4 regions of the Glaciecola sp. 1036 genome follow, and region 3 is predicted to be linked to each of the others. Evidence: predicted binding sites of a transcription regulator. Region 3 holds the regulator's gene; each other region holds the start of a gene.
What was found. Region 3 encodes sigma-54, which starts transcription at its own class of promoters, with help from an activator protein. Its sites were predicted from a motif close to GTTGGCACGNNNNTNGNNT; they were not measured.
Positions count from the first base shown of each region.

Region 1: a site for sigma-54 is predicted at 1,182-1,200, ahead of ACNKW3_RS12050 (TorF family putative porin). Genes of this name have one in related genera too.
Region 2: a site for sigma-54 is predicted at 1,843-1,861, ahead of cynS (cyanase). Genes of this name have one in related genera too.
Region 4: a site for sigma-54 is predicted at 2,553-2,571, ahead of ACNKW3_RS06545 (BON domain-containing protein). Genes of this name have one in related genera too.

Region 1 covers NZ_JBLWFH010000007.1:139,715-143,786, reverse strand. The annotation lists gene trpS (tryptophan--tRNA ligase) at 1-293, opposite strand, end outside; gene rpe (ribulose-phosphate 3-epimerase) at 305-961, opposite strand; gene ACNKW3_RS12050 (TorF family putative porin) at 1,291-1,920, shown strand; gene ACNKW3_RS12045 (hypothetical protein) at 2,018-2,317, shown strand; gene ACNKW3_RS12040 (DUF2970 domain-containing protein) at 2,323-2,508, shown strand; gene ACNKW3_RS12035 (putative bifunctional diguanylate cyclase/phosphodiesterase) at 2,556-4,072, opposite strand, start outside.
Region 2 covers NZ_JBLWFH010000014.1:31,325-35,396, forward strand. The annotation lists gene ACNKW3_RS16605 (OsmC family protein) at 141-563, opposite strand; gene ACNKW3_RS16610 (FKBP-type peptidyl-prolyl cis-trans isomerase) at 708-1,133, opposite strand; gene cynS (cyanase) at 1,252-1,701, opposite strand; gene ACNKW3_RS16620 (aldo/keto reductase family protein) at 1,996-2,670, opposite strand; gene ACNKW3_RS16625 (serine hydrolase domain-containing protein) at 2,791-3,975, opposite strand.
Region 3 covers NZ_JBLWFH010000004.1:262,434-266,505, reverse strand. The annotation lists gene mgtE (magnesium transporter) at 1-22, opposite strand, end outside; gene ACNKW3_RS08425 (HPr family phosphocarrier protein) at 103-375, opposite strand; gene rapZ (RNase adapter RapZ) at 385-1,263, opposite strand; gene ptsN (PTS IIA-like nitrogen regulatory protein PtsN) at 1,325-1,768, opposite strand; gene hpf (ribosome hibernation promoting factor) at 1,776-2,063, opposite strand; gene ACNKW3_RS08405 (RNA polymerase factor sigma-54) at 2,094-3,590, opposite strand; gene lptB (LPS export ABC transporter ATP-binding protein) at 3,659-4,072, opposite strand, start outside.
Region 4 covers NZ_JBLWFH010000003.1:339,836-343,907, forward strand. The annotation lists gene rpoD (RNA polymerase sigma factor RpoD) at 1-1,460, shown strand, start outside; gene ACNKW3_RS06535 (hypothetical protein) at 1,520-1,819, shown strand; gene ACNKW3_RS06540 (GNAT family N-acetyltransferase) at 1,919-2,401, opposite strand; gene ACNKW3_RS06545 (BON domain-containing protein) at 2,607-3,185, shown strand; gene ACNKW3_RS06550 (response regulator) at 3,234-4,072, opposite strand, start outside.

The DNA.
Region 1 (4,072 bases), on a different contig from region 3:
AGCGCCCATGCAAGCTGAGCATGTTCGGGAACATGGGATTGCATAAAAATTGTACTTTTCATGGGGTCTATACCGCATGCAATGTAAAGCGCTAAACCGTCTAAGCAAGCTTGGCGTAGTTTTTCTGGATCTTGGCGGACAGTAATGGCATGTAAGTCGACTATCATGTAGACACAATCATGAGTATCTTGCATGGCTATCCACTGTTTTAGGGCCCCCATATAATTACCAATGGTAAGTTGTCCGCTGGGTTGACATCCACTTAATACTTTAGGTTTTTGTGAAGTTGACACTCAATACTTCCTTATTTACTTGCTACTTGTCTTAATTGATTGATTGTTGTTTGATAATTGTCACTATTGAATATGGCAGATCCTGCTACAAATATTGAAGCCCCCGCGTTGTAACAGTCTGAGATGGTATCTGCATTAATTCCCCCATCAACTTCAATAGGAATATCAAGATTACGGGCTTCAAGCATACTTTTCAGACGTTTTATTTTGTCAATAGTTGACGGAATAAAGCTTTGGCCGCCATAACCAGGATTGACTGACATTAGAAGCACATAATCTAGCATTGGCAATACTTCTTCTAGCACTGTTAGTGAGGTACCGGGATTTAAGACTAAACCCGCTTTGCAACCTTTACTTTTGATAAGATTAATGCTGCGATCTAGGTGTAAACTAGCCTCGGGATGAAAACTGATCATACTTGCTCCGGCATCAGCGAATGCAACTATTAGGTCATCGACTGGCGTCACCATCAAATGGACGTCAATTGGCTTATCGAGACCAAACTTTACCAAATCACTGCAGATTTTGGGTCCAAAAGTGAGATTAGGGACATAATGGTTGTCCATTACATCGAAATGCACTATGTCGGCACCAGCTTGAATAACATCTGCTACTTCTTGACCTAATTTTGTGAAATCTGCAGATAATATTGATGGCGCAATAAGCATGCTTTTTCCTTAAGTAATTCGTACCCCGAGAGTGTACCGAAAACTATCATCAATTTGAAAATCTTTATTTTTGCTTTAATTTGGTGAGGATGCATATTTTTGGTGCATTTAGATTTTTTATTTTGTATATTACGGCCCGCTAAGTCACGAACTCAAACTCGCAAATAATAAAAAAATGTTAAAAAACAGTAATGTAAACAAAATTTAATATTTTTAATAGGGTGGCATTAAGCTTGCTAAAAAGAATCAAGGCTTATAACAAAAATAATTTTAAGCGGCAGATTTTAAATCAAAACGTAAAAAAAATTTTTTCACATTGGAGAACACACATGAAATTTTTTAAAAAAGCGACCTTAGCAGCCAGTGTATTTGCTGGATTGGCTATCTCTTCAGCTGCTCAAGCACAAGAATGGTCTGCTAATGTTGGTTTATTAAGTGAATATCACTTCCGCGGTATCGTTCAAAATTCTACTGCTACTGCTAACGGTGGTGTAGATGTAGAAGCTGGCGGTTTCTATGCTGGTACTTGGGTTGCTGACGTTGAAGAAGGCCTAGAAGTTGATTTATATGCTGGTTACGGTTTTGAATTTGATAATGGACTAAGCTTAGGTGCTGGCGTTACTACTTATCAATACACGGGTGATTTCGATACTCAATATGACGAAATTAACCTTTACGCTGGTATCTCTTACTTTAGCCTAGAGTACACCATTGGTGAAAGAGACGGCGAAGCATTTCCAGATGACAGCTATACATTCACTGGTCTTACTTTCGAATACGAAGGCTTGTCAGCAACTGCTGGTAAATTTGGTGGCGACTACAGCGGTGACTATGTAGAAGTTGGCTATGGTACTACTTTTGAAGGTTTCGATATCGGTGTTGCGTTTATTCTTAGCGACAGCGACTTAGATGATGATGAGACAGTTTATTTCTCAATCGCGAAGAGTTTCGAACTTTAATAAAGTCATTTAAACTTTATTTGTACAACGCCAACATTTAATGTTGGCGTTTTTGTATAAAAAGAGTACACTTTATCAAGTTAAAAGGGAGACTCTGATGAAGAAACACGCTTACAGCTTAAAAAAGTTCTTTGCCAGCTTGTTGTTCACCGCTGTTGTATCAGTAGTGGCAGTTAATGCCCTGATGATCCAGTATAGTGCTCCTTGCAAATCGATTTTATCAACTCACTCAAATGGCGATGTGTTTAGTACGCAACCCTCGATTCAGTCGAACGCCAGCGTTGCATGTAACCGCAATAATCAAAACATAACTTGGCTAACTTGGCTAGCTAACCAATCCGGTAATACCGAGTTTCATTATCTCGATTTGTTAGAACTCCTCAACAGAGAAAAGTAAGCTCGGTGCTTAAACGAATTTTGAGTGTATTGCAGAGCGTATTAGCCGCGTTTTTCGGCGTGCAATCTCAAGCAAAATATAACCAAGATTTCACCCAAAATGATTCTATCCTGCCTTTTATTATTATGGGGATTCTTGTGTTTGCAGTTTTTATTGGAGTGGTTTTAGTATTCGTTAATATAATGCTGTAAAAGACGTCTGCCAAATGCCAAGCTGAGCAGACAGTATTTAATACTGATCAGTGTTGATGCTGTAAAAAATCCACTAGAGCTTCATGTTCGACCGGGCGACAAACTAAATAGCCTTGAATATAATCACACCCCAATAGTTTCAATTGTTCAAAGTGTTCTTCTGTTTCTGCACCTTCAGCGACTATAGGAACAGATAAACCATGCAGCATTTGAGTAAGGGAGCCGACAATCCTTTGTTGTCTTACATCTTTATCGATATTATTTAATAACGACCTATCCAATTTGACGGTATCAAATGGGAAGGCGGTTAAGTAAGAAAGTGAAGAATATCCCGCACCAAAGTCATCAATGGCAATGCGAAAGCCAATTTCTTTGGCTTTATCAATCCATTTTTTGGCTTGATTGAAATTTGATATTAAAGACGTTTCGGTGATTTCTATTTCAATTCTGTGAGGCTCAATATCAAATGAAGACAATTTACTATCTAAAATCAATAACGCCGTATCGTTCACCAATTGCGAGGTACTTAGATTTATTGACACAATAATATCGTCTAGTCCGATGCCATCTAGATAACGAATTTCACCAATGACATTATCAACGATCCATTCGAACAAAGTATTCATATTTTCACTTTCTTCAAGTACATCAATGAATACTAAAGGTGGTATAAACCCTAAAGTAGGGTGTTTCCAACGGCATAAAGCTTCTAATTTTGTCACTACTCTAGATTGACTGGTGACTATAGGTTGGAATACAACAAAAAGCTGTCCATCGGCCAGAGAACTACTGAAATCGTTTTTAATGATAAAGCGTTGTTGCGTGTTTTCACGCATAGATTCATCAAAGAATTTGTAACGATTTTTGCCTTCTTCTTTTGCTTGATACATTGCGATATCTGCGTATCGCAACAGAATATCGGGTTCAATTTCTACCGCTTTTTGCTTAGCGATACCTATGCTAGCACTAATGGTAATGCTGGTATCGTATACATGGAAAGGCGCGGCAAATAGTTCCACCACTTGATCTGCCATTTTTACTAGTGCGTCATTATCTGAATAATTAGTAAAGCAGATAACAAATTCGTCTCCACCGATACGATAAACGCGAATAAATTTGTTGATCACGCCTTTGAGTCTGTATCCAATCTTTTTCAACATGATATCTCCGGCTTCATGCCCCAAGTTATCATTCACCGGTTTAAATCCGTCTAAATCTAAGAAAAAGATGGCGACATTTGATACATGTTGTTCGCGATTCATATTTGCGAGATCTTCGATTAACACGTTTCGCGTGAAAAGGCCTGTAATGCTGTCGATGGTTGCTTGGCGAACAAGTCGTTTTTGCGAATTAGATAATTCTTGTTCATAAGATTCTAGAACATCAATGGCAGTTCTAAATTCATCTTCTAGATCATCAAGTTCGTCGGGGAATATGGTACGTCTTGCTTTGCCTAGCCGATAACGAGCGATATTATATTCTTTAGCACCAATTAATTTAATTGCACGTTTCAACTGATTTATTTTGGAAATAGGGATGATTGAAAATAGCATCAAAAACAATA
Region 2 (4,072 bases), on a different contig from region 3:
AGTTAATGACCATCAGAAAGGTTTTACTATATCACTTTGAAAGGATTTTTGATCCCGCTTTTCCTATTTGCTGACTATTCTTGTAAAAGCGAGATCAATTATTGATTTGCAATTTTTAAACAAGCTTACACTAAATAAAATTATTTTATTGTTAGGCTTATATCGCAGTTGAGTAACTTAGAAATTGGGCAATTCTGTTTTGCGGATTCAGCGATTTGATTAAACTCATCATCACTTATGCCACTAACGGATGCTGACAATTCCAGTGCAGACGATGCAACCTTGAATCCATCGCCATCTTTTTCCAATGTAACAGTAGCTTTGGTATTTAACTCTCCCTCTTCGAATCCATTTTCTGCCAATGCAAATGACAAAGCCATCGTAAAACAAGATGCATGAGCAGCAGCAATTTGCTCTTCAGGATTAGTGCCTTTTTCATCTTCAAATCGCGTGTTAAACCCATAAGGTTGATTATCGAAAGCGCCTGATTGTGTGCTCACATACCCTTTTCCCGGCTTACCTAGACCTACATATTTAGCTGTCGCATAATTTTTCATGCTCATCATTTTTTCCTTTACAAATTATATGTACTAATTGCTATGCCATTGAAATTAAAAAGATCAGTTTTCATTCTGTAGGCTTGTACAACGTCATGAATAGGTTTACATTTTTACCTGATTAAACTCTTATGGTTTGCCCCCAATACTTTATTCAATTTCTATCAATCTTACATCTACTATCATAACGGCGTTAGGCCCTATCTTACCGCCGTTACCTTTTTTACCCCAAGCTAAATCCGGTGGGATTACAAATTCATATCGAGCACCTACTGGCATAATTTGAAAAGCCAGTTGCAACCCTTCGATAGCCTCTCTGACGAAAAATGATTCTGGTGGGCCTTTTTTGTAAGTATCATCAATGACGCTACCATCCGCCAACAAAATTCGTTGATGGACTTTTATGCAATCTTGCATACTTGGGCAAATACCGTCTGCATCTTCAATAATACGAAACATAAGCCCAGACTCTAGCACTTGCACACCATCTTTTTGAGGATAGCGCTGTAAAAATGCTTCGGTCAGGTTTCGGTTTTTTCCTGCTGAGCCTTTTGCTAGTTTCTTCTGTTTTGCCATTGTAATAACTGATAGTGAATACTTGAAATAGGGGCGGAAAAATAGCAGTTAGCCTCGCATAAATCAAACATAATGGAGGCCACCGCTACACATTGGATACGCGTTTAAGGCTGATAGACTAGTACATTTTATAGGGTAAGAACTTTCCAGACATGACCACATGAACCCGATCCCCTTTAGGATCTTCTTCCCGTTGTAAATCCATGGAAAAATCAATTGCACTCATGATGCCGTCACCAAACTCTTCGTGAATAAGTTCTTTTAACGTAGTGCCATATACGTTGACTAATTCATACCAACGATAGATCAAAGGGTCTGTAGGTACTTCAGTGGGTAAAGAGCCTTTATATGGCGCTATTTGCAACCAAGCCACAGCCTCATCGGTTAATCCTAACAAATCACCTACTTTCTCAGATTGTTCTTTGGTCAATGCCATTTGGCCTAAACATGCGGCCGTACTCCACTCTTTAGACTGTCCAACCACTTCGGCTATTTCTGCCCATTTGATGCCCTTGGTAATCTTTGCCGCTTGAATCATGGCGGTAACTTCTTTGCGATCTGTAATCATAGTTAAGGTTCCATATAAAAAGGTGAATAAAAATTACAGGCAAAAAAAAAGGCCATGCGAATTCATTAAATGAATTTGCATAGGCCTCGATGCCTGAAAGCGCTATTGCGCTCAGCTAACATATTGTGATCACAGAATATGAAGCATTTACCATGCCCAACGAAACATTAACTTATATTTCAATTGGTTAGACATGCAAAGATTGCTCTATTTAACTCGATCGAACCAAGTTGGTTCATTTCATATTCAATCAAGCACCGTTATTGATCAGATAATCAAAAAACTAAGGTCGCCTTAATTTTGCTTATTCTTGTCCGTAAATACTGGCATATCTCGGTCATCCCCATAATCCTCGACTTTTTCCATCTGCGACAAGGTGTTCATGTCTTCTTCGGAGATCTCAAAATCTAACTCAGCATTACTTTTCATATGATCAGGGTTAGTGGATTTTGGTAAAGGTAATAGCCCGAGTTGAAGGTCATACTTAATACATAACTGTGGCACAGAGACATCATACTTGTCTGCAATAGCTTTCACTTTATCTTGTTTTATCACAGCGCCGTGGCCAACAGGAGAGTAGGCTTCGACCAAAATACCTTTTGACTGCACATACTCAATTAAATTTTTAGGTACATTACTAATGTGCGCTAAAACTTGATTTACCATAGGCTTGATATTGCCATAATCGATAATGTTTTCTAGATCTTTTTGTTTAAAGTTTGACACACCAATAGCACGAACTTTTCCAGATTGGTAGGCATCTTCTAATGCTTTCCAAGCTTGCAGATTACCTGCAAAATAATGTTCATCACCTCCAAAATCAGCCCAAGGTTGAGGACTGTGAATAATCATCATATCTAGGTATTCAAGACCCATTTTTGGAACTTTCAGTTGATTGTGTAGTGTATAATACTCATTAATCATGCTTTCTCTCCTTTCGCAGTTTGCAAATTTAGGATGCGTATTCACATCCTCTGTATGCTAGTTTGTTCTGCGAAAGAAGCGTTATGGATTTGAAGGATACTTTGAGATCTTTGCCTAAAACTATGAAACTAGCATAAAGGCCTGAATCTATAGTTACTCTTATGCCTACTTGACAGTTTTACCATAGACTGCATCTCTAAAATTTTTATGCAAGCGAATTGGATCATAAGGTAGCAGTTGGACAAATAGCACAGCGACCAATTCATTTTTCGGATCGACCCAAAACAAGGTGCTGGCCATGCCATCCCAGAAGAACTCGCCAACTTCACCATAGTTTTCTTGTGCATCCACCGGCTCTCTGAGACGCACGGCAAAATCGACGCCAAATCCCACTTGGCCTTTTGAAGGTAGCCAACTACGCTCAGTCACAGCCGGATCTAAATGGTTTGATGCCATGGCTCGCACTGTTTCCGCTTTAAGCAATCTCGCGCCCTCTAATTCACCTTGATTAACTAGCATTCTTGCAAAGCGCGCATAATCGTCGATAGTCGAAGTTAGTCCCCAGCCCCCTGGCGTTAAATTAACGTCTGAGACATTAATGGCTCCTTCTGTTTCAGGAATTTGAGTTAAAATGCCCTGTTCAGACAAGTTATATAATGGCGAAAATCTTGTCATGTTAGCATCGGCAACCTTGTAGCCTATGGTGTTCATATTTAGCGGATCGAATATATTTGCTTGGATATAATCATCAAAATTTTGGCCAGACAAAACCTCCACAAGACGAGCTTGTACATCCACAGAAACCCCATAGCTCCATTGCTCACCCGGATGAAATGCCAGAGGTATGCTTGCAATTTTTTGTACGGTTTGCGTTAGGGTGTTGGAAACCGCATACGCGTTAGCAGCTTTAACCATATCCCCGGTACAAGAATCATTTGGTCCCGAAAAACCCGCTGTGTGCCTGGTTATATCGCGAACAGTAATTGCTCGTTTAGGGGGGGCTAGTTGCATTTCACCATCAGCATTTACCCCTGTACATACTTGTTGATTAGCGAACTCTGGCAAATACCAAGCTAAGGGATCATCCATTTTAAATTTGCCTTGCTCATACAATTGCATAAGCGCAACCCCGGTTACAGGTTTTGTCATCGAATAAATACGCACAATGGTGTCTCGATTCATTGGCGTTTGTTGCTCCAAATTTGCAAAGCCAAAAGCGTTAAAATAAACCTCTTTGCCTTTCTCAAATACTATAGCCGAGACGCCAGCCACCTGACCTGACTCTACATAGCCTTTGAGGGTTGTATTCATGAGTTCAACCGATGTTTGATTGACTATTTGATTTTTCATTGCTGGCTCTGATTTTCCTGAAGTGGCACTACAAGCATAAAGCAAGGATGATAATAAAACACAACTAATAAAGTACTTTGAAGGCAAAGACATAAGG
Region 3 (4,072 bases):
ACGCTTCTACTGTCTCAGACATACAATCTCCCCTTGATTATTTTTCCAAGATTATACCATTAATTATTAAAAATGTGCTGTGAATCTTTGATTTCTTTAGATTTATTCTTGTTCGTCAAATTTATTCTGAATAAGCGAAACTATGGCTTCCATAGCCTCTTCAGCGTCATCTCCGTCACATAAAACTTCGACCGTTTTACCTTGACTACTTTCAAGCATCATGAGCGCTAGAACACTGTCAGCAGGCGCTGTATTATCGCCTTGTGTCAGGGTGATCTGTGATTGATGTTGATTAGCAAGTTGCACCAACTTAGTGGCGGCTCTTGCGTGCAGACCTAGTTTATTGACAATGGTGACGTTGCGTCGAATCTGCATATGTAATCCTTATACCAATTTCATGGGGTTAGTTTCACCCTTAACGCGCTTTAGTTCTCGGTGCTTTATTTGCACATCGCCATGACTGGCACTGAATGCATCAGCCAAAGATTGCGCCACAAATACGGAACGATGTTGACCACCTGTACAGCCGATAGAAATGGTTACATAACTTCTATTATTTCGCTCTAAGTGTGGTAGCCAAGTGGTGATCAAGTTTTGAACTTGCCAGATGAATTTCATCACTAAGGGTTGCCCGGCTAAAAACACTTCCACAGGACCGTCTAATCCAGTTAGCGGGCGTAAATCGGGGTCCCAATGAGGGTTAGGCAGAAATCTTACGTCGAATACATAATCTGAGTCTTTGGGTAAACCATATTTAAAGCCAAAGGATTCAAATACAATGACTAAATCTGTGGTTTTTTTACCAAGTACTCTTTCTCTGACTAATTCAGCCAGTTCATGCACCGACAAATGGTCTGTATTAATGGTTAAATCTGCACTTTCAGCAACAGGGGCTAATATTTCTCGTTCTGTTTGAATAGCTTCGGTCAAACTGTTACTGAGTTTAAACAATGGATGTAAACGACGAGTCTCGCTGTAACGTTTAATCAATACGTCATCACTGGCATCTAAAAAGATTATGGTGACTTCCCAAAAAGACGGTAAGTAATCAAGTACGTCGCCAACCTCTTCTTGTACTCTAGGAAGGTTGCGCACATCAATACTCACTGCGACCTGGTCATATTCGTCGGTGATGGCGTTTACTAATGTTGGGAGAAGGTTGACGGGAATATTGTCAACACAGTAGTAACCCAAATCTTCGAGCGCTCGCAGCGCGATTGATTTTCCTGACCCTGAGCGGCCACTGATGATAAGTAATTTCATTACTGCTAGTCCACTTTGCCAGTTGCAACTTTTTCCTAGCTTACCACAAAGAAATGAAATGTTAGGCTAATGCGGCAATTATTTGATTTTTATTTTCAGCACTGCGTATCGCTTTAACAATATCTTTATTACCTAATTTTCTAGCAATAGCGGCTAAAGATGCGAGGTGTTTTTCGGCTTGTTCCTTGGGGACTAAAATAGCGAAGAAAATATCCACCGGGCGATTATCGATAGCATCAAAGTCTATGCCTGAATCACTGGTCACAATAATGGCCATTACATTGTCGATTCCGCTTATGCGACCATGAGGAATTGCAATGCCGTTGCCAATGCCTGTGCTGCCCATTTTTTCGCGGCTTAATAAACTATTAAGCACATCAACTTGATCGAGTGAGGGATTTTGTTTTACCGCAATCTCGCTGATGATTTCTAAAATTCGTTTTTTGCTTTGGCACTCAACCGCACATTTGGTGCGGTCAAGTGAAATTATGTCTGAAATTATCATACAACACTTAGTGGCGTTTTAGTTTCTCTTTGTGTTTGATGACTTGTCGATCCAATTTATCTATCAGCGAGTCAATGGCTGCATACATGTCGGTATGCTCTGAATCAGCAAATATTTGACCACCGTTCAAGTGTAACGTGGCTTCTGCTTTTTGATTCAACTTTTCCACATTTAAAATCACATGAACATTATTGATGTGATCAAAATGACGTTCCAACTTTTCAAACTTAGTATCTACATAATTACGAAGAGAATCAGTGATTTCAACGTGATGACCAGTTAGGTTAATTTGCATAATGCTAGGCCCTCTTTTGTTGTATAAGTCTTAGATCAGACTCTTACGTTGGTTTGATGGGGGAATGTTTAACGATTCCCGGTATTTTGCAATGGTTCGCCGAGCAACTTGAATTCCTTGCTCTGCGAGCAACTGCGCAATTTTGCTATCACTCAGTGGCTTAGCCGCAGGCTCTGCAGCCACTAATTTCTTAATCAAAGCTCTAATTGCAGTAGATGAGGCGTTTTCGCCAGAGTCCGTTGCAACATGACTTGAGAAGAAATATTTCAGTTCGAAAATACCTCTAGGTGTATGCATATATTTCTGGGTGGTAACACGTGAAATTGTCGATTCATGCATATCCACCATCTCTGCTACATCGTTGAGTACCATGGGCACCATTTTTTCAGGTCCCTTTTCGAAAAACTCTTTTTGTCTTGTCACTATACAATGTGACACTTTTAATAAGGTTTCGTTTCGTGATTCTAAACTTTTTATAAACCACTTTGCTTCTTGCAGGTGGGATTTTATAAATTGAGACTCAGTTGGGTTTTTTGTGGTTTTCGCTAAACTGGCGTAAGTGTCATTGACCGAAAGGGCAGGAAGGGCGTCGTTGTTTAATTCAACCATCCACACGCCTTTGCTTTTGTACACATTTACATCAGGGATGACATATTCTGGTTCTTTGGTTGAAATGGCTGTACCAGGTCGCGGATTTAGCGTTTTAAGCAACTTCATAACTTCACGCAGTTGCTCCTCTTTCAATTTAGTTTTTCGCATTAAGGTGCGATAGTCTTTACCACCAAGCAAGTCTGAATATTCTTGAATTAAGTCTCTTGCTTCTTTCAACCAAGGTGTGTCCACAGGAAATTGATTTAGCTGTATCAGCAAACATTCTTGTACGTTTCTGGCACCTGAGCCTACAGGGTCACAGTGTTGAATGCGTTTTAATACACATTCAACTTCATCAAGTTCAATTTCTTCGTTGTCTAACGATTCTAAAATCTCTTCACAACTTACGGTGAGGTAGCCAGCTTCGTCAATGGAATCAATGATAGCGATAGCGATACTTTTGTCGTTATCTGAAAAATGACTCATTTCAATTTGCCAAAGCAGGTGGTCTTGAATGGAGTCGCTGGTTTCACCTTGATATACGTAATCATCGTCAGGATTTGAACCCACCATTTTGATAGGAGCCGAACTAGAACCTAAATACTCATCCCAAGAAGTATCCACGGGTAAATCATCAGGAATATCACCTTTCTCTAGGGCATCATGGCTATCAAGGGTTTCTTCCCTGGCAGAAGCTGATTCAGTGAGCTTTTCTCCATTGTTATCAACATTTTTGTCGATATTGTTATCTAGCTGTTGTTTGCCGTCTTGCTCGGGATTGTGTTCGGTAAGTTCTAAAAGCGGGTTAGATTCTAATGCTTCTTGAATTTCTTGTTGAAGATCCAAAGTGGATAACTGCAATAACTTAATTGCCTGCTGCAATTGCGGCGTCATGGTGAGCTGCTGACTGAATTTAAGCTGTAACGAAGGTTTCATTACTATTTTACACTTCCACTAAAAATTGCGATTTCATTAAGTTCGCTAAAAAGTTGTTAACCACTTTATCACAAAGAGAACTGCTCTCCTAGATAAACGTCTCTAACTTCTTGATTTGCTAATACTTCTTCTGCTGTACCAGCAGCAATCAAAGAGCCATGGCTTACAATGTATGCAGTTTCACACACATCTAAGGTTTCTTTTACATTATGATCGGTGATTAAGACACCAATCCCTCTTTCTTTCAACTGATAAATTATTTTCTTTATATCACTAACAGAAATAGGATCAACACCTGCGAAGGGCTCATCTAATAAAATAAACTTGGGGTTTGCGGCTAAAGCTCTTGCTATTTCTACTCTGCGGCGCTCGCCACCGGATAAACTCATGCCTAAATTATTTCGGATATGATTGATGTTAAAATCGTCTAAAAGCTCATCGGCTTTCTGTTCTCGCTGCTCAGCACTAAGCTCTTTTCTAGT
Region 4 (4,072 bases), on a different contig from region 3:
ATGGTATCAATCAGGTGCAATGTTCTGTTGCAGAATATCCTGAAGCCATTACTTATCTGCTTGATCAGTGGGATCTGTATGAAGCGGAAGAAATCCGCTTGAGTGACATCATATTAGGCTTCGTTGATCCTAACGAAGAAGATGTAGCGCCAACAGCAACGCACATTGGTTCTGAACTATCCGATGATGATCTTGATGATGAAGATGATGATGGTAGTGACGAAGACGATGAAGAAGAGGATGACAACAGTGTTGATCCTGAACTTGCGCGTGAAAAATTCGCAGAATTAAGAGAGCAATACACCAAAGCCAGAGCCGTTATCGAGCAAAAAGGCCGAGCTCACGCTGATGCGAAAAAACAAATCGCATCACTAAGCGATGTGTTTAAAGAATTCAGATTAGTACCAAAGCAATTTGACCGCATGGTTAAAAACATGCGCGATATGATGGACAGAGTTCGTATTCAAGAACGTCTTGTTATGAAATTCTGTGTTGTTAAAGCTAAGATGCCGAAGAAAGACTTTATTCATAAGTTTGCTGGCAACGAAACTGTGACTGATTGGTTATTTGAAGCGCTAGAGTCTGATGCTCCTTACATAGATAAACTGAATGAGTACAGAGAAGAAATCGAGCGTTGCATCAGTAAAATGAATACGGTTGAGCAAGAAACTGGCTTAAACATTCATGATATCAAAGACATCAACCGTCGCATGTCTATCGGTGAAGCCAAAGCTCGACGTGCTAAGAAAGAAATGGTTGAAGCTAACTTGCGTTTGGTAATTTCAATCGCGAAAAAGTACACCAACCGTGGATTACAATTCTTGGATCTGATTCAAGAAGGTAATATCGGTTTGATGAAAGCGGTAGATAAATTTGAATACCGTCGTGGTTATAAGTTCTCAACTTATGCTACATGGTGGATTCGTCAGGCGATTACGCGCTCTATTGCGGACCAAGCACGTACGATTCGTATTCCGGTGCATATGATTGAAACAATCAACAAGCTGAATAGAATCTCGCGTCAAATGTTGCAAGAAATGGGTCGTGAACCTACGCCAGAAGAATTGTCAGAACGCATGGTAATGCCAGAAGATAAGATCCGTAAGGTGTTAAAAATTGCGAAAGAGCCAATTTCAATGGAAACGCCCATTGGTGATGATGAAGATTCGCATCTTGGTGACTTTATAGAGGATGTGACTATTACACAACCTCTAGATTCTGCTACTGGCAACAGCTTGAAGAATGCAACCCAAGAAGTGCTTGCAGGCTTAACAGCTCGTGAAGCTAAAGTACTGCGTATGCGTTTCGGTATTGATATGAACACCGACCATACTTTGGAAGAAGTGGGTAAACAGTTCGATGTTACCCGTGAGCGGATTCGTCAAATTGAAGCCAAGGCGTTACGCAAATTAAGACATCCAAGTCGGTCAGAGTCATTAAAATCCTTCTTGGACGAATAAGTTCTAACAAAGAAAAGGCGCTTTTAAGCGCCTTTTTTATGGTTATAATAAGGTAATGGATGATGATGCTGGATCAAAAGGAGATTTATATGGGTGTGTCTTACTTCATTGTGTTTCTGCTGTTGTTTTTTGTTATGAATGTCCTACCTTGGGTGCTCGCTCTTATTTCTAGGAAAACTTCAGGCAATAATAAAGTCATTTGGTTTTTAATGTCATTTTTCTTATCTTGGCTAGGGTTTATTGTCTATTACTTCATTGTAGTTAAGCCTGAATGGAAGGCGAAATTAGAAAGAAACAAACCAAAGAGGATTTTGCGAAACGAAAATGGCATGCCAATTAAAATGTATGATAAATCTTAATACGAGTCTGGGTTTAATACACAATTAGTTTTTGGTTTTGTTATCGCTACAAGTATTAGAAAATCAGTATTGTGGTGCACTACTAGGAAATCTCAAACCCTATAAATTGGTGTACAGCATAGCAACATTGCACCTTTCGTAATGACTGCCGAATTCCTCCATAATACCAACATCATGTACAAATCCATTTTTCTCATAGAGATGAATCGCGGCTTCACAGGCTGTATTGGTTAGCAAATAAAGGCGTTTTATGTTGGGTTGAGCTTGAGCTTGAGCAAGCACGTATTGTAATAATTGTTCCCCTACCTTTAAGCCTCTGGCACTATTTGACACACCCATTTTGGTTAATTCAAAATCACCCTCGCTACTTTTCATTAGAGCGCAGGTACCTATGATGCCCAAGGACGCATGCTCAGCAAACCATATATAGCCGCCCTTTTGAATGATGTATTCTTCAGGATTTTCTAACACTTGAACATCAATGGGCTCTAATCGGAACATTTGAGTTATCCATTCTCTATTTATGTTTGTGAAATGATGTTTCAATTTAGGGTTGAAAGCTAAAAAAGTAATCTGTGACATGTTTATTTGCCATCTAAAGGCTGTGAATTAAGCTGAAATTATTGACCCTAGAATTTCTCATTTTATTCATACTTTTGTACAGATATTTTTGAAAGTTTTACAGATTATTTGCTAAGGATAATTATTTTATTAATATATTCAATATGTTACAAATGGCATTTAAATCGCATATTCAAAATCGACTAGACAACAAAGGAGAGTCGATATGTTTAAACGCACATTAACAGCAATTGCAATCTCAGGTATGTTAACAACTTCTGCTATGGCTTCTGACGGTAAAAATGACTGGAAAGAAGATGCAATGGACGCTTGGATTGATGGTAAAGCTGAAGCAACTTTGTTATTCAACGGTAATTTAGATTCATTTGACATCAATACGGATGTAGAAGACGGCGTAGTAACGCTAACGGGTAAAGTCGATAACGACGTGGACAAAGAATTAGCATCAGAGCTTATCCTAGGCATTGACGGTGTTGCCCGTGTAGATAACATGTTAACTGTTACTAGAGTACATTCAGATGAGATGGATGATGATGATGAAATGACAGCATTTACCGACGCTAAGATTGGTACCGTCATTAAATCACGCTATTTATTCAATAGCGAAGTACCGGGTATGGACATTGACGTAGACGTCGAAAACAAAGAAGTGACCTTAAATGGTAAGGTTAAATCTAAGGAAATAAGTCAATTGGCTGAACAAATTGCTAAAAATGCCAACGACGTTTCTAAAGTCGTAAACAATTTAACGATTGAAGACGACATGGATAATCAAGCAGAATAATAGTTTCTGATAATTGAGAAAAGCCCGCCTCGCGGGCTTTTTCATTTGTCACTGACTAAAAACCTCAGCAAGCTTATCCTTTGTGACTGGCTTTACGATAAATTCAGCAATATTGTACTCAGTTGAATATTGCAGATTTGGCTGCTCACCACTTATTACGAAAAGAGGTGAATGTGGATGATGTTGGCGAATAGCACTTAAAAGTGCAGCCCCGCCACCGTCTGGCAGATTTAAATCAGAGACTACAGTCAACTCACCATCTGCATGTTTCTGAAGGTTTTTGTAAGCATCGGTGGCAGAGTGAGCGACACTTACTTGATATCCCAGTTGAGTCAACAACATCTTCATTATCATGGCAGCGTCTTCGTCATCCTCAATCAACAACATCGAATTTGGTAACGCTTTCACTTGTTCATTTTGTGATTGAACTGTTAGGTACTTGGTCAATACTCGGTAAAATATCTCACTATCTATGGGTTTAGTAATCAATCCGTTAAAGCCTAAGCTAATCAGTTCATCCTGAATACTAAAGGTGCTTCCAGCGGTCATCGCCAATACTTTACATTCGATCCCAGCTTGTTGAATATTTTGAATCGTTTCCTGCCCAGTCATTCCAGGCATTTGCAGATCCATCAACACTAGATCATATTTGTACCCTTCTAATAGTTCGATTGCCCTTCTACCATTTTTGGCAAACTCTACTTCAGCACCTGTATTTTTGACCAACTGACCGACCAATTGGCGGATTTCAAAAATATCATCCACCACAAGTACCTTGCCGTTAAGACTAGGAACATGCTGGGATTTTTTAGTGTATTGCTCAGTAGAGAAGTCGAAAACTTCTTTTATGCTTTCCGGTGTAATTTGAATAGGTACATCAATATGGA